4 regions of the Streptomyces sp. NPDC043738 genome follow, and region 1 is predicted to be linked to each of the others. Evidence: predicted binding sites of a transcription regulator. Region 1 holds the regulator's gene; each other region holds the start of a gene.
The links. Region 1 encodes HrcA, which represses chaperone genes, less so after heat shock. Its sites were predicted from a motif close to TTNGCACTCNGNNNNNCNGAGTGCNAA; they were not measured.
Positions count from the first base shown of each region.

Region 2: a site for HrcA is predicted at 2,555-2,581, ahead of AC0680_RS29235 (FmdB family zinc ribbon protein). Genes of this name have one in related genera too.
Region 3: a site for HrcA is predicted at 2,075-2,101, ahead of groL (chaperonin GroEL). Genes of this name have one in related genera too.
Region 4: a site for HrcA is predicted at 2,597-2,623, ahead of groES (co-chaperone GroES). Genes of this name have one in related genera too.

Region 1 covers NZ_JBWKCJ010000010.1:1,621-5,829, reverse strand. The annotation lists gene AC0680_RS15595 (DUF3097 domain-containing protein) at 1-567, opposite strand, end outside; gene AC0680_RS15590 (MBL fold metallo-hydrolase) at 689-1,423, opposite strand; gene hrcA (heat-inducible transcriptional repressor HrcA) at 1,618-2,634, shown strand; gene dnaJ (molecular chaperone DnaJ) at 2,635-3,768, shown strand; gene AC0680_RS15575 (nitronate monooxygenase) at 3,856-4,209, shown strand, end outside.
Region 2 covers NZ_JBWKCJ010000027.1:88,913-93,121, forward strand. The annotation lists gene AC0680_RS29225 (potassium/proton antiporter) at 1-848, shown strand, start outside; gene AC0680_RS29230 (MFS transporter) at 1,188-2,480, shown strand; gene AC0680_RS29235 (FmdB family zinc ribbon protein) at 2,593-2,928, shown strand; gene AC0680_RS29240 (S-methyl-5'-thioadenosine phosphorylase) at 3,128-3,961, shown strand.
Region 3 covers NZ_JBWKCJ010000011.1:158,212-162,420, forward strand. The annotation lists gene thrC (threonine synthase) at 1-806, shown strand, start outside; gene AC0680_RS17190 (MoaD/ThiS family protein) at 860-1,138, shown strand; gene AC0680_RS17195 (cold-shock protein) at 1,626-1,829, shown strand; gene groL (chaperonin GroEL) at 2,265-3,887, shown strand; gene AC0680_RS17205 (hypothetical protein) at 4,022-4,209, opposite strand, start outside.
Region 4 covers NZ_JBWKCJ010000008.1:203,458-207,666, reverse strand. The annotation lists gene AC0680_RS14140 (ester cyclase) at 1-255, shown strand, start outside; gene groL (chaperonin GroEL) at 382-2,007, opposite strand; gene groES (co-chaperone GroES) at 2,140-2,448, opposite strand; gene AC0680_RS14125 (FtsW/RodA/SpoVE family cell cycle protein) at 2,919-4,209, shown strand, end outside.

The DNA.
Region 1 (4,209 bases):
GCCCGTCACCTCGGCCGCGATCCGGGACTCCTTCGAACCGGGCACGAGGTGGTCCACCAGCACCCCCAGCCGGGCGTCCGGGCCGGGGGAGAAGCCGCGGACGATCGCCGGGAGGTCGTCGACGCCCTCCAGGTACTCCACGACGACGCCCTCGATGCGCAGGTCGTCGCCCCAGACCCGCTCGACCAGTTCGGCGTCGTGCCGGCCCTCCACGTAAATGCGCCCGGCGCGTGCGACCCGGGCGCGGGCGCCGGGGACGGCGAGTGACCCGGAAGCCGTACGGGCGGGACCGCCCGGCGCCGGCCGGTGCTGCGGGCGCACGAGGGTGACGACCTTGCCCTCCAGGAGGAAGCCGCGCGGGGCCATGGGGAAGACACGGTGCTTGCCGAAGCGGTCCTCCAGGGTGACCGTGGGCCCCTCGGCGGTCTTCTCGCAGCGGATCACGGCGCCGCAGAAGCCCGTGGTGACCTCCTCGACGACCAGGTCGGGGTCGGCCGGCACCTCGGGCGCGGGGCGCTGCTTCTTCCAGGGCGGGGTCAGGTCGGGGCGGTAGCGCTTGCTCTGCATGGGCCTGTTCTATACGAGAGCCCGGCGGCGGGACCCGATGGCTGCGGGCCCTGACCGCGGCGGGATGCGATCACGGAGGGATGCGGTGACGACGGGCCCCGGTCGGGGCGGGGGCCGGTGCTCAGGCGGGCGGTACGCCGAAGAGGGCGGCCAGGGCGTCGCGCTGGGCGCGGACGAAGGCGGCGTCCACCACGGCGCCGTGGCCGGGGACGTAGACCGCGTCCTCGCCGCCGAGGGCCAGCAGGCGGTCCAGGGCCGCGGGCCACTGCTGGGGCAGTGCGTCCGGGCCGGCCTGCGGTTCGCCGGACTCCTCGACCAGGTCGCCGCAGAAGACGATCTCGGCGGCGCCGTGCCGGCCGGGCACCAGGACCGCCAGGTCGTGGGCGGTGTGGCCGGGACCGACGTTGGCGAGCAGCACCTGCCGGTCGCCGAGATCGACGGTCAGCTGGCCGTGCACATGGTGGTGCGGGGCGACCAGCAGATCGGCGGCCTCCGCGGCGGCGTCCCGCGCGACGCCGTGGCGCATCGCGTCGTGCCGCAGCTCGTCCTTGCCGCGCCGGAGCAGCTCGCCCAGGCCGGCCGCGCCGAACACCTCGACGCCGGCGAAGGCGGCGGTGCCCAGCACATGATCGAAATGCGGATGGGTGAGCGCGACATGCGTCACTTCCCGGCCCAGTACGCCACGGATCGCCCGGCGCAGATCCGCGCCGTCACGGATGCTCGCACCGGTGTCCACGATCATGACGCCGGCCGACCCGGTGATCACGCCGATCGTCTCGTCCCAGCCCGGCATCCGGCGCCTGGCGACACCGTCACCGAGCTGTTCCCACCCGGCCTCTTCCCAAGCAGTGCCCATACCGAGACGCTAGCTCCATCGCGATAGCGTTGCCCGGCGGATCGGCCGAACACGGTCATCGGGCGGACGCCGCGCAAGGTCGCCCTTGCCGTGGCCGTGCTACCCGGCCGTACACTGGCTCCGGGTCTGGCACTCGGCTTGCGTGAGTGCCAGGAGTAACGAAACGGCGGACGGCCGGACTGGAGGTGCGCGGGATGCTCAGTGAACGCAGGCTCGAAGTGCTGCGCGCCATCGTCCAGGACTATGTCGGGACGGAGGAGCCGGTCGGCTCCAAGGCGCTCACCGAGCGGCATCAGCTGGGGGTCTCCCCGGCCACCGTCCGCAACGACATGGCAGCCCTGGAGGACGAGGGTTTCATCGCCCAGCCGCACACGAGCGCGGGGCGGATCCCGACCGACAAGGGCTACCGTCTCTTCGTCGACAAGCTGGCCGGCGTCAAGCCGCTGTCCAGCCCGGAGCGGCGGGCGATCCAGAACTTCCTGGACGGTGCCGTCGACCTCGACGACGTGGTGGGGCGCACGGTACGGCTGCTGGCGCAGCTGACCCGGCAGGTGGCGGTCGTGCAGTACCCGTCGCTGACGCGGTCCACGGTCCGGCACGTCGAGCTGCTGGCACTGGCACCGGCCCGGTTGATGCTCGTACTGATCACGGACACCGGGCGGGTCGAGCAGCGGCTCATCGACTGCCAGACGCCGTTCGCCGAGACCTCACTGGCGGACCTGCGGGCACGGCTCAACAGCCGGGTCGTGGGACGCCGTTTCACGGATGTGCCCCAGTTGGTGCAGGATCTCCCGGAGTCCTTCGAACAGGACGACCGCGGCACGGTCTCGACAGTGCTGTCGGTGTTGCTGGAGACTTTGGTGGAGGAGACCGAAGAGCGGCTGATGATCGGCGGCACCGCCAATCTCACGCGCTTCGGGCACGACTTCCCCCTGACCATCCGTCCGGTGCTGGAGGCCCTTGAGGAGCATGTGGTGCTGCTCAAGCTCCTCGGCGAGGCCAAGGACTCGGGCATGACCGTACGTATCGGGCATGAGAATGCCCACGAAGGCCTGACGTCCACATCGGTCGTCACGGTCGGCTACGGTTCGGGCGACGAGGCAGTCGCCAAACTCGGCGTGGTCGGACCGACCCGCATGGACTACCCCGGAACGATGGGAGCGGTACGCGCAGTGGCACGTTACGTCGGACAGATCCTGGCGGAGTCGTAAGTGGCCACGGATTACTACGCGGTCCTGGGCGTACGGCGCGATGCCTCGCAGGACGAGATCAAGAAGGCGTTCCGCCGGCTGGCGCGCGAGCTGCACCCGGACGTGAACCCGGATCCCAAGACCCAGGAGCGGTTCAAGGAGATCAACGCCGCTTACGAGGTCCTGTCGGATCCGCAGAAGAAGCAGGTCTACGACCTCGGCGGGGACCCGCTGTCGCAGTCCGGCGGTGGCGGCGCGGGCGGCTTCGGCGCGGGCTTCGGCAACTTCTCCGACATCATGGACGCCTTCTTCGGCACGGCCTCGCAGCGCGGACCGCGCTCGCGCACCCGCCGCGGCCAGGACGCCATGATCCGGCTCGACATCGAGCTGAACGAGGCGGCCTTCGGCACGACCAAGGAAATCCAGGTCGACACCGCCGTGGTCTGCACGACGTGCACCGGTGAGGGCGCGGCGCCGGGGACCTCGGCGCAGACCTGTGACATGTGCCGCGGCCGCGGTGAGGTCTCGCAGGTCACCCGGTCCTTCCTCGGTCAGGTCATGACGTCGCGGCCGTGCCCGCAGTGCCAGGGCTTCGGCACGGTCGTGCCGACGCCGTGCCCCGAGTGCGCGGGCGACGGGCGGATCCGCTCCCGCCGCACGCTGACGGTCAAGATCCCGGCCGGTGTCGACAACGGCACCCGGATCCAGCTCGCGGGCGAGGGCGAGGTCGGCCCCGGCGGCGGCCCCGCCGGTGACCTCTACGTCGAGATCCACGAGCTTGCGCACCCGGTCTTCCAGCGGCGCGGCGACGACCTGCACTGCACGGTCACCATCCCGATGACGGCGGCGGCGCTGGGCACGAAGTGCCCGCTGGAGACGCTGGACGGGGTGGAGGAGATCGATGTGCGGCCGGGCACCCAGTCCGGGCAGTCGATTCCGCTGCACCAGCGCGGGGTGACGCATCTGCGGGGCAACGGCCGCGGCGATCTCATCGTCCATGTCGAGGTGCAGACCCCGACCAAGCTCGACCCCGAGCAGGAGGAGCTGCTGCGGCGGCTCGCCAAGCTGCGCGGCGAGGAGCGGCCCACGGGCCAGTTCCAGCCCGGGCAGCAGGGGTTGTTCTCGCGGCTGAAGGACGCGTTCAACGGGCGGTAGGCCACGGCCGAACCGGCGCGCCCAGGCGCGTACCTGCGCCGAGCCCCTGATGCGGGGGCTCGGCGTTTCCCGTGACACGATGTGCTCATGTCCACCGCACTGACCGATCTCTGCCGCTATCCGATCGTGCAGGCGCCGATGGCAGGAGGCGGCTCCGGACCCGAGCTGGCCGCCGCCGTCTGCGGCGCCGGCGGTCTCGGCTTCCTCGCCGCCGGCTACAAGACCGCCGACGGCATGTACCAGGAGATCAAACAGCTGCGGTCGCTGACCGACCGGCCCTTCGGCGTCAATCTCTTCATGCCGCAGCCGACCCTGGCCGACACCGCCGCCGTCGACGTCTACCGCGAGCAGCTCGCGGGCGAGGCCGCCTGGTACGAGACCGAGCTCGGCGAGACCGACGGGCCCAGCGACGACGGCTACGAGGCCAAGCTCGCGATACTG
Region 2 (4,209 bases), on a different contig from region 1:
TCGCCGTCATGGCCATCGCGGTCTCCGCGTACGCGGCCGGCGCACTGGCGCACGGCTCCGGCTTCCTCGCCGTCTACCTGGCCGCGGTCATCCTCGGCAACGCCAAGCTGCCGCACGCACCGGCCACCCGCGGCTTCGCCGAGGGCCTCGGCTGGATCGGCCAGATCGGCATGTTCGTGCTGCTGGGCCTGCTGGTCACACCGCACAAGCTGGTCGACGACTTCGTGCCCGCGCTGGTCATCGGGCTGATCCTGACGATCGTGGCCCGGCCGGCATCGGTGTTCACCGCGCTGCTGCCGTTCAAGGTGCCCTGGCGGGAGAAGACCCTGCTGTCCTGGGCCGGGCTGCGCGGCGCGGTCCCCATCGTGCTGGCCACCATTCCGATGGTGAGCGACGTACCCGGCAGCGAGCGGGTCTTCAACATCGTCTTCGTCCTGGTCGTGGTCTACACCCTCGTCCAGGGGCCGACGCTGCCGTGGCTGGCCCGGCGGCTGGAACTGGGCGACGGCAAGGAGGCCGCCGACCTGGGCATCGAGTCGGCTCCCCTGGAACGGCTGCGCGGCCATCTGCTGTCCACGTCCATCGGCCCGACGTCCCGTATGCACGGCGTCGAGGTCGGCGAGCTGCGGATGCCCGCGGGCGCCGCGGTCACCCTCGTCGTACGGGACGGCTCCAGCTTCGTGCCCTCGCCGACCACGGTGCTGCGGCGCGGCGACGAGCTGCTGGTGGTGGCCACGGACCAGGTGCGCGACGCGGCCGAGCGACGGCTGCAGGCGGTCTCCCAGGGCGGCAAGCTGGCCGGCTGGCTGGGAACGGACGGCGCCTCGCGGCGGCACCCCCGCGGGTAGGGCCCGCGCCGCCCGGGGGTCACGCCCCCGCGGCGCGGCCGCCCCGGAGATGTGCTGCACATCTCCACGGAACCCAAGGAAATTTACGTGAAGCCCTGGCTAATCCCAGGGCTTCACGCGCTTGGGCCTGTAGTATGAAAAGGAACAATGACGAACCAACTCTGCCTGACGCAGAGCTGGCGCGACCGCTCGGCGGCCGCGGTCCCCTGCCACACGCAGCCACCTCTCGGGGTGCGGACCATGCGGTATCACTCGGTCCTGCGCGAGAGGACAGCTCTCGGCGCGTGCCTGTGACGACCTCGCGGGTGGCGCGCTACCAGGCGGCAGAAAGGCCCGGCCGTGGCATCCGCGGTCAAGGACTCCCGTCCCGGTTACGGACAACTGCTCCGCACCCCAGGTGCATGGACATTCCTGCTGCCCGGCTTTCTGGCCCGGCAGCCCTTCGCGATGCTGACGATCGGCATCGTGCTGCTCGTCGAGTCCACCACCGGCTCGTACGGCACCGCGGGCGCGGTGTCCGCCGCCACCGGTGTCTCGATGGCGCTGTTCGCCCCGCAGAGCGGCAAACTCGCCGACCGCTTCGGCCAGCGCGCGGTGCTGATCCCCGGCGTCCTGGTCCACGTCGCCGGCGTCACGGCCCTGATCACCCTGGCCCTCGTCCACGCCCCCCTGTGGGCGCTGCTCGCCGTGGCCGTCCCCACGGGTGCCTCGACGCCGCAGGTCGGCCCGATGGTGCGGGCCCGCTGGGCCTCCCGGCTCGGCGGCAGCCCGCTGATGCCGACGGCCGCCGCCTTCGAGTCGGTGACCGACGAGTTCACCTTCGTGGTCGGCCCCGTGCTGGCGACCGCGCTGTGCACGGGCATCCACCCGGCGGCCGGCCTGATCGCCGAGGCCGCGCTGACGCTGGCCGGCGGGCTGCTGTTCGCCTCGCAGCGGCGCAGCCAGCCTCCGGTGCACCGGGCCGGGGCCGGCGACCGGCCGCGCGTCTCGGCGCTGTCGGTGCCCGGCGTCCGCGTCCTGATCGTGGCGTTCCTCGGCATCGGCGCCGTCTTCGGCGGTATGCAGGTCTCGCTGACCGCGTTCACCCAGGACATCGGTCAGCCCGGCATCAACGGCGTGCTCTACGGGATCTTCGCCGGCGGCAACATGCTCGCCGGCATCGCCTGCGGCGCGATCGCCTGGAAGGTCGGCCCGCGACGCCGGCTGCTGGTCGCCTACGGTCTGCTGGCGCTGGCCACCACTCCGCTGTGGACGGTGACCGCCGTGCCGCTGCTGGGCGCCGTCGGCCTGGTCGTCGGCCTGTGCATCGCCCCGGCCCTGATCACCGGCTACACGCTCGTCGAGTCGCTGGTGCCGGCCGCCGCCCGCACCGAGGCCTTCACCTGGCTGACCGGCGCGGTCGCGCTGGGCCAGGCGGCCGCCGCGACCTCCGCCGGCCAGCTGGCGGACCGCTTCGGCCCGAGCACCGGCTTCCTGGTGCCGCTGGCGGGCACGGCGCTGGCCCTGGTGGTGCTGGTCGCGCTCCGCGCCCACCTGCTGCCGCGCTCCTCGACCGTGGTCGCCTCCCAGGGCGACGCGGCCGCGCCCCCCGCTGCCGCCGACGACCGGGAGCGGGAGCTGACGAGCGCCTGAACGGACGTGGAGTCGGTCACCGTATCCCCGTCACGGTGGACTGACGGGCCGGAATACTGCAATATGGAGCGTCGTTAGCACTCATCGAGTGAGAGTGCCAGGAGGAAGTCAAGTGCCGACCTACCAGTACCAGTGCACCGAGTGCGGCGAGGGCCTCGAGGCGGTGCAGAAGTTCACCGACGACGCGCTCACGGAGTGCCCGAGCTGCAACGGACGCCTCAAGAAGGTGTTCTCCGCGGTCGGCATCGTCTTCAAGGGCTCCGGCTTCTACCGCAACGACAGCCGCGGTGCGTCGTCCAGCAGCAGCCCCGCGAAGAGCTCCTCCTCGTCGAGCGGCACGTCCTCCTCGGACTCCGCCGGCTCCTCGTCGAGCAGCTCCGACTCCGCGTCCTCCACCCCGGCCGCGGCGGCCTCCAGCAGCACCTCGAGCACCAGCTCCGCGGCCTGAGCCGCACCCCGCACTTCTTCGGACCCCGCCGTCCTCATGGACGGCGGGGTCCGGTTGTTCCGGTGGTCCGGTTGTTCCGGTGGTCCGATCGCCCTGGTGCCCCTGGCCTCTGGCGCCCCAAGGTCTCTGATGCCCTACGAGGCGGCCGGATCGCTGATCACGGGGTCGCCCGGCCCCCGGTCCCGATAGTGTGGCCCGCATGGCTGACGCGGAGATAGGTGTCATCGGCGGCTCGGGGTTCTACTCCTTCCTCGACGACGTGACCGAAATCACGGTGGACACCCCCTACGGTCCCCCCAGCGACTCGCTGTTCCTGGGCGAGATCGCCGGACGCCAGGTCGCCTTCCTGCCCCGGCACGGCCGCGGCCACCACCTCCCGCCGCACCGCATCAACTACCGCGCCAACTTGTGGGCGCTGCGCTCCGTCGGCGTACGGCAGGTCCTCGGCCCGTGCGCGGTCGGCGGTCTGCGCCCCGAGTACGGCCCCGGCACGCTGCTCGTCCCCGACCAGCTCGTCGACCGCACCAAGGCGCGCCCGCAGACCTACTTCGACGGCCACCCGCTGCCGGACGGCAGCGTCCCCAACGTCGTCCACCTCACCTTCGCCGACCCCTACTGCCCCACCGGCCGTCAGGCCGCCCTCACGGCTGCCCGCGGCCGCGACTGGGAGCCGGTCGACGGCGGCACGCTCGTCGTCATCGAGGGGCCGCGCTTCTCCACCCGCGCCGAGTCGCGCTGGCACGCCGCCCAGGGCTGGTCGGTGGTCGGCATGACCGGTCACCCCGAAGCGGTCCTGGCCCGCGAACTGAGCCTGTGCTACACCTCGTTGTCCCTGGTCACCGACCTGGACGCGGGCACCGAGACCGGCGACGGCGTCTCCCACGAGGAGGTTCTCGCCGTCTTCTCCCAGAACGTCGGCCGGCTGCGCGAGGTGCTCTTCGACGCGGTCGCCGCACTGCCCGACAACACCGCCAGGGACTGCCTGTGCGTCGACGCCCACGCGGGCTGGGAGCTGGGCATCGACCTGCCGTGAGGCAGTGGCGTGTCAGGCAGTGAAGAGTGAGGCAGTGGTGACGGGGCGCCTCGGTGATGTGGCGCCTTGGTGATGTGGTGCCTTGGTGACGTGAGCCTGCCGCCCGGCTCCCTCTCCCGGGTGGCCGGGTTATCCACAAGGGCGGGGTCGTCCACAGCCCGGAGCGGGCGCGGGCGGACTGCGGCACGGTGAGACGTAGCCCAAGGCAAGCCCCTCGTCACAGGCGGTCCTTCATGCCCAGCACGTTC
Region 3 (4,209 bases), on a different contig from region 1:
CCCGCCGCGCGGGCTTCAAGTCCTGTGTGTTCATCCCGCACGACCTGGAGGCCGGCAAGGTCGTCATGGCCGCGGTCTACGGCGGCGACCTGGTCGGCATCGAGGGCAACTACGACGACGTCAACCGCTTCTGCTCGGAGCTCATCGGCGACCCGCTGGGCGAGGGCTGGGGCTTCGTCAACGTCAATCTCCGCCCCTATTACGGCGAGGGCTCCAAGACGCTGGCGTACGAGATCTGCGAGCAGCTGGGCTGGCGGCTCCCGGACCAGATCGTCATCCCCGTCGCGTCCGGCTCGCAGCTGACGAAGATCGACAAGGGGCTCAAGGAGCTGATCGCCCTCGGCCTGGTCGAGGACCGGCCGTACCGGATCTTCGGTGCCCAGGCGGAGGGCTGCTCGCCGGTGTCGACGGCCTTCAAGGCCGGGCACGACGTCGTGCGCCCGCAGAAGCCGAACACCATCGCCAAGTCGCTGGCGATCGGCAATCCGGCGGACGGTCCGTATGTGCTCGACATCGCGCGCCGTACGGGCGGTGCGGTGGAGCACGTCGACGACGAGCAGGTCGTGGACGCGATCAAGCTGCTGGCCCGGACGGAGGGGATCTTCGCGGAGACCGCGGGCGGGGTGACCGTCGGCGTCACCAGGAAGCTGATCGAGGAGGGTCTGCTCGACCCGTCCCTGACCACCGTCGTCCTCAACACGGGTGACGGCCTCAAGACGCTTGACGCCGTCGCGCCGACGTCCGGGCCGACGGCCACGATCCGCCCGAGCCTGGACGCGTTCCGCGAGGCCGGCCTGGCAGGCTGAGTCCACAGCTCTACGAACCCGCACTCCCCAACCCTGTCCGGAAGGCAGAACCCATGAGCGTCAAGGTCCGCATCCCCACCATCCTCCGTACGTACACCGGTGGTGAGGCCGAGGTCACCGCCGAGGGCTCGACCCTCTCCGAGGTGATCGCCGACCTGGAGAAGAACCACCAGGGCATCGCGGCCCGTGTCCTGGACGACGCCGGCAAGCTGCGTCGCTTCGTGAACGTCTACGTCAACGACGACGATGTGCGCTTCGAGCAGGGCCTTCAGACGCCGACCCCGGACGGTGCGGGCGTCTCCATCATCCCGGCGGTCGCCGGCGGCTGCTGAAAGGCGTACGCGCCCGGTGGCCGTCGACCGGTCGCCCCCGATCGGTCGACGGGTGAGCGCTAATTTGCGCCATCTCTTCACCTACTTGACCGGAATTGCCCCGTCCGTTGAAATCGGACGGGGCAATTCCGCTTAGTGAAAGGGGATACCATTGCGGTGATCCCCGTTCCGGATAACTCCGCGCACGTGCCGAACGCATAGGAAACCGCGGAGAGTTGTGCGCAAAGTGTGTGCGGCATTTGTCGCTTACGTGCGCTATGCCCGGCCCGACTTGCCCCGGAGGAACGGGATTTCACGGCATATTTCCGATTCTCCGGCGCCAGAATTCTCGTCCGATTGACCTGTTGCGCTGGGCATCGGTGCAGATACATTCAGCGGCGGTCGACGCGTTCCGGCGCACACCCCACGGGCCATTTCGCGGGGTGAGGTCTGACCCGGGTCCGCGGAGTGCGGTCCTGCGCAAGGGCCAGTAATAGGGGAGTTAGGCATGGCTCAGGGCACCGTCAAGTGGTTCAACGCGGAGAAGGGGTACGGCTTCATCGCGGTCGACGGTGGTGCGGATGTATTCGTCCACTACAGCGCGATTCAGATGGACGGCTACCGCACCCTTGAGGAGGGCCAGCGGGTCGAGTTCGAGATCTCGCAGGGCCAGAAGGGGCCGCAGGCGGACATGGTCAGGGTGAGCGCCTGAGGCGCGGGCCGACTGCAGCGTAGAGAAGGCCCGTACCCCGTCATGGGGTACGGGCCTTCTGTCTGCCCTGTCCGCGGCGGGACCTGAGTCCCCGTCGTCTGCGCCCGCACCTCGTCCCGCCTGCGTCCGTGCCGTGCCGTTCGCCGCCGCGCAATGCCCCGGGCGGCGCCCCGACGGGCGGCCGGCGCCCGCCCGTCGCTCACCCCTCGCCCACCCGCCGACCCTCGGCGAGCCCCTTCAGGCGGCTTGCACTCGCCCTGCCCGAGTGCTAATCATTGGCGTTAGCACTCTCCGAGTGAGAGTGACAGAACTTGGATCGGGCCGGTGAGGTCCGGACGCCGGGTGGGGCAAGGAACCACACGGCGCACGGACCGTCCGTCGCGGGCACGGGTGCCGATCCGGAGAAATCCACCCCGTCCGGGAGGACCACTTCACATGGCCAAGATCATCGCGTTCGACGAGGAGGCACGGCGCGGTCTCGAGCGCGGGATGAACCAGCTCGCCGACGCCGTCAAGGTCACCCTCGGCCCCAAGGGCCGCAACGTCGTCCTCGAGAAGAAGTGGGGCGCCCCCACGATCACCAACGATGGTGTCTCCATCGCCAAGGAGATCGAGCTCGAGGACCCGTACGAGAAGATCGGCGCCGAGCTGGTCAAGGAGGTCGCGAAGAAGACGGACGACGTCGCCGGTGACGGCACGACGACCGCGACCGTCCTGGCCCAGGCCCTGGTCCGCGAGGGCCTGCGCAACGTCGCCGCCGGCGCCAACCCGATGGCCCTCAAGCGCGGTATCGAGAAGGCCGTCGAGGCCGTCTCCGCCGCCCTGCTGGAGCAGGCCAAGGACGTGGAGACCAAGGAGCAGATCGCCTCCACCGCCTCCATCTCCGCCGCCGACACCCAGATCGGCGAGCTGATCGCCGAGGCCATGGACAAGGTCGGCAAGGAAGGCGTCATCACCGTCGAGGAGTCCCAGACCTTCGGTCTGGAGCTGGAGCTCACCGAGGGTATGCGCTTCGACAAGGGCTACATCTCGGCGTACTTCGCCACCGACATGGAGCGTATGGAGGCGTCGCTCGACGACCCGTACATCCTGATCGTCAACTCCAAGATCGGCAACGTGAAGGACCTGCTGCCGCTCCTGGAGAAGGTCATGCAGTCCGGCAAGCCGCTGCTGATCATCGCCGAGGACGTCGAGGGCGAGGCCCTGTCGACCCTGGTCGTCAACAAGATCCGCGGTACCTTCAAGTCCGTCGCCGTCAAGGCCCCGGGCTTCGGTGACCGCCGCAAGGCCATGCTCGGCGACATCGCCATCCTCACCGGTGGCACCGTCATCTCCGAGGAGGTCGGCCTCAAGCTGGAGAACGCCGGTCTCGACCTGCTCGGCCGCGCCCGCAAGGTCGTCATCACCAAGGACGAGACCACCATCGTCGACGGTGCCGGCGACAGCGACCAGGTCCAGGGCCGCGTCAACCAGATCCGCGCCGAGATCGAGAACTCGGACAGCGACTACGACCGCGAGAAGCTGCAGGAGCGCCTGGCGAAGCTCGCCGGCGGTGTTGCGGTCATCAAGGCCGGTGCCGCGACCGAGGTCGAGCTCAAGGAGCGCAAGCACCGCATCGAGGACGCCGTTCGCAACGCGAAGGCGGCCGTCGAGGAGGGCATCGTCGCCGGCGGTGGCGTCGCCCTGCTCCAGGCCTCCCAGGTCTTCGAGAAGCTGGAGCTCGACGGCGACGAGGCCACCGGTGCCGCCGCTGTGAAGCTGGCCCTGGAGGCCCCGCTGAAGCAGATCTCCGTCAACGCCGGCCTCGAGGGTGGCGTCGTCGTGGAGAAGGTGCGCAACCTGACCCCGGGTCACGGCCTGAACGCCGCGACCGGCGAGTACGTCGACCTGGTCGCCGAGGGCATCATCGACCCGGCCAAGGTCACCCGCTCCGCGCTGCAGAACGCCGCCTCCATCGCGGCGCTGTTCCTCACCACCGAGGCCGTCATCGCCGACAAGCCGGAGAAGGCCGCCGCGGCCGCTCCGGGCGGCATGCCGGGCGGTGACATGGACTTCTGATCCTCCGGATCGGAACGCTGATCCCTCCCGGATCACACGTCCGCACATACGTCGGGGCGGCACCCTCCTCCCAGGGGGTGCCGCCCCGACGGCGTTGTCGTACGGGAGCCTCAGGGGGCTCCCTCACCGGCTCCTCACCGGGAGTCCCCGGCCGCGTCGGCGTCCGCGTCGTCCGCCGCCTTCTCGGCGTCCCGGACCTTCTTCGCCATCTCCGCCTCCTCGGCGGAGAGGTCGGAAGAGCTGGACGATTCGGATGAACCGAGTGACTCGGAAGAGCCGGGTGAGCCGGGTGAGCCGGAAGAGTTTGAGGACTCGGACGACT
Region 4 (4,209 bases), on a different contig from region 1:
CGCGACGTCAGCGGATGGCGCGCCGCCTTCGACTTCACGTTCAACCTGGAATCCCAGATCGCCCAGGGCGACGACGTCGTGACTCGGTGGACCTGGTACGGGACCCACAAGGGCACGTTCATGGACGTCCAGCCGACCGGCCGGAAGTGCACCATGACCGGCACCACGACCTTCCGGTTCCACGACGGAATGATCCAGGAAGGCTGGTGGCACTACGACGTCCTGGGCCTGATGCGGCAACTCGGCGCGCTCTGACCCGAGCGTGCCGGCCGCGCGGCTCCCGGCAGCACGCGAGAAGGCTCCCGTTCCCACCGCTCACGAGCGGGAACAGGAGCCTTCCACCGGCTACCGCCGGCGATCAGCCGGCTGCGCGGCTATGCGTCAGTGCGCGTGACCGTGACCGTGACCGGCCTCGGCCGGCTCCTCCTCGGCCGGCTTCTCGACGACCAGGGTCTCGGTCGTGAGCAGCAGGGAGGCGATCGACGCGGCGTTCTCCAGGGCGGAGCGGGTGACCTTGACCGGGTCGATGACGCCGGCCTTGACCAGGTCGCCGTACTCGCCGGTGGCGGCGTTGAAGCCCTGGCCCTTGTCCTGCTCGGCGACCTTCGCGGTGATGACGTAGCCCTCGAGGCCGGCGTTCTCCGCGATCCAGCGCAGCGGCTCGACGACCGCGCGGCGGACGACGGCGACACCGGTGGCCTCGTCGCCCTCCTTGCCGAGGTTGCCCTCCAGCACCTTGGCGGCGTGCACCAGGGCGGAGCCACCACCGGAGACGATGCCCTCCTCGACCGCGGCGCGGGTCGCGGAGATGGCGTCCTCCAGACGGTGCTTCTTCTCCTTGAGCTCGACCTCGGTGGCCGCACCCACGCGGATGACGCAGACGCCACCGGCGAGCTTGGCGAGGCGCTCCTGGAGCTTCTCGCGGTCCCAGTCGGAGTCGGTGGTCTCGATCTCGCCCTTGATCTGGGCGACGCGACCGGCGACGTCCTCGGCGTTGCCGCCGCCGTCGACGATGGTGGTGTCGTCCTTGGTGACGGTCACGCGGCGGGCGGAGCCCAGCACGTCCAGACCGGCCTGGTCGAGCTTGAGGCCGACCTCCTCGGCGATGACGGTGGCACCGGTGAGGGTGGCCATGTCGCCGAGCATCGCCTTGCGGCGGTCACCGAAGCCGGGGGCCTTGACGGCCACCGCGTTGAAGGTGCCGCGGATCTTGTTGACGACCAGGGTCGACAGGGCCTCGCCCTCGACGTCCTCGGCGATGATCAGCAGCGGCTTGGAGCCACCCGCCTGGATGACCTTCTCCAGCAGCGGCAGCAGGTCCTGAATCGAGGCGATCTTGCCCTGGTGGATCAGGATGTACGGGTCCTCGAGGACGGCCTCCATACGCTCCTGGTCGGTGACCATGTACGGCGAGAGGTAGCCCTTGTCGAAGGCCATGCCCTCGGTGAAGTCCAGCTCCAGACCGAAGGTGTTGGACTCCTCGACGGTGATCACACCGTCCTTGCCGACCTTGTCCATCGCCTCGGCGATGAGCTCGCCGACCTGCTTGTCCTGCGCGGACAGGCCGGCGACGGCGGCGATGTCGGCCTTGTCGTCGATCGGGCGGGCGGTCGCGAGGAGCTCCTCGGACACGGCCTGCACGGCGGCGTCGATGCCCTTCTTCAGGGCGGCCGGGGAAGCGCCCGCGGCGACGTTGCGCAGGCCCTCGCGGACCAGCGCCTGGGCCAGCACGGTGGCGGTGGTGGTGCCGTCACCCGCGATGTCGTTGGTCTTGGTCGCCACCTCCTTGACGAGCTGGGCGCCCAGGTTCTCGTACGGGTCGTCGACCTCGACCTCACGGGCGATGGTGACACCGTCGTTGGTGATGGTGGGGGCACCGAACTTCTTGTCGATGACGACGTTGCGGCCCTTCGGACCGATCGTCACCTTCACCGTGTCGGCAAGCTTGTTCACGCCGCGCTCAAGGGCGCGACGGGCGTCCTCGTCGAACTTCAGGATCTTCGCCATGGGGTGCTTCAAGTCCTCTCATTGCGATCCTCGGCACGCAGTGGGGACCGCTGGGTCAAACGAACTGCGCCCCTGCCCCGGGTTGTTTAGACGCGGGAACCAGGGGCGCAGATCACGGCAAATCTTGGTGACTTACTTCTCGACGATCGCGAGCACGTCGCGGGCCGAGAGAACGAGGTACTCCTCGTTGTTGTACTTCACCTCGGTGCCGCCGTACTTGCTGTAGAGAACGACGTCACCAACGGTGACGTCGAGCTCGACGCGCTTGCCGTCCTCGATGCGGCCCGGGCCCACGGCCAGGACGACGCCCTCCTGGGGCTTCTCCTTGGCGGTGTCCGGAATGACCAGGCCCGAGGCCGTGGTCTGCTCGGCGTCGAGCGGCTGGACCACGATGCGGTCCTCAAGCGGCTTGATGGCAACCTTGGAGCTGGCGGTCGTCACGATCCGACCTCCCCCTTCGGAGATCTCACGGGGTTAACTGTCTGAGGTGGCGACCAGGTGGATCCGTCGTCGCGGGTGCCGGACCTGCCCGTCGCTGTGTGTTTGGCACTCCCCACTGGAGAGTGCCAACGCCGAGACTATGACGCGGTTAGCACTCGGTCAAGCGGAGTGCCAGCGCGCCGGGGGCGGGTTCCACGACACCGGTTGACCGCGCCGCGGCCAACGGGTCGGCCATCGGGGAGGGTTCCCTGCCAAATCGGACACACCTTCCCGTTCTCCGGCAACCACCCCCCGGGCCACCTCGTCTACTTCCCCGACTGCCGGGCCTGCGAACCGGGCCCGGGCGTGCCGCGTGGATCGGCCCGGACCGGGTCCCGAGGCCCTGACCACCGAAGGCGGAGGAACCCGTGCGTGGACTGACCAGCGCTCCCCGGCCGGCCGGGGAGCCGGAGAGCGACGCCGAGCGCACCATGACGTTCGCCGCGCTTCAACGGGCACCGGACCGCCGCAGGACCGAGGCCTGGCTGCTCGCCCTCGTCGTCCTGACCGCCGTCTTCGGCTACGCCTACACCGGTCTGTCGATGACCGGCCGACTGCCCGGCGGCCTGGCCGGCTTCGCCGTCAGCATGCTCTTCGTGGCGCTGGTGCCGCACCTGGTCCTGCGCCGCTTCGCCCCGCGGGCCGATCCGCTGATCCTGCCGCTGGCGACCCTGCTGACCGGGATCGGCCTGGTCCTGCTGCACCGGCTGGACGTCACCTACGCGCAGACCCCGCGTCTGAAGATCGCCGAGGCGGCGAGCGGCCAGCTGGTGTGGACGGTGATCGGGGTGGCGGTCTGCATCGCCATCCTGCTGGTGCTGCGCGACCACCGCATTCTGCAGCGCTACATCTATCTGACGATGGCCATCGCCCTGGTGCTGCTGATGGCACCGGCCTTCTTCGGCGCCGACATGTACGGCGCCAAGCGCTGGATCCTGCTCGGGCCGCTGTCGCTGCAGCCCGGCGAGTTCGTGAAGATCATGATCTCGGTGTTCTTCGCCGGCTACCTCACCGTCAACCGCGATGCGCTGGCGCTGACCGGACGCCGCGTCATGGGCGTCCAGCTGCCCCCGGGAAGGCAGCTCGGGCCGATCTTCACGATCTGGGTGATCAGCCTGCTGGTGCTGGTCTTCGAACGGGACCTGGGCACCTCGCTGATCTTCTTCGGCGTCTTCGTGATCATGCTCTACATGGCCACCGGCCGCGCCGGCTGGGTGCTGTGCGGCCTGCTGATGGCCACGGTCGGCGCGGCCGTCGTCGGCTCCCTGGAGCCGCACGTCCACGGCCGCGTCACGGCCTGGCTGGACCCCATGCGGGCCTTCACCAAGGAAGGCCGTGCGGAGCACATGTCCGACCAGCTCGGCCAGGCGCTGTTCAGCTTCGGCAGCGGCGGCATCGGCGGCACCGGCCTGGGCCAGGGCCACCCCGAGCTGGTCGGCTTCGCGGGCAACAGCGACTTCATCCTCACCACCGTCGGCGAGGAGCTGGGCCTGGCCGGGGTGATGGCGGTGCTGATGCTGTACGTGCTGCTCGCACAGCGCGGGCTGCGGGTGGCGCTGACCGCCCGCGACCCGTTCGGCAAGCTGCTCGCGGTCGGGCTCGCCGGGGCGCTGCTGCTCCAGGTCTTCGTCGTCTCCGGCGGCGTCACCGGCCTGATCCCGCTGACCGGCAAGGCCCTGCCGTTCCTGGCCAAGGGCGGCTCGTCACTGGTCGCGAACTGGG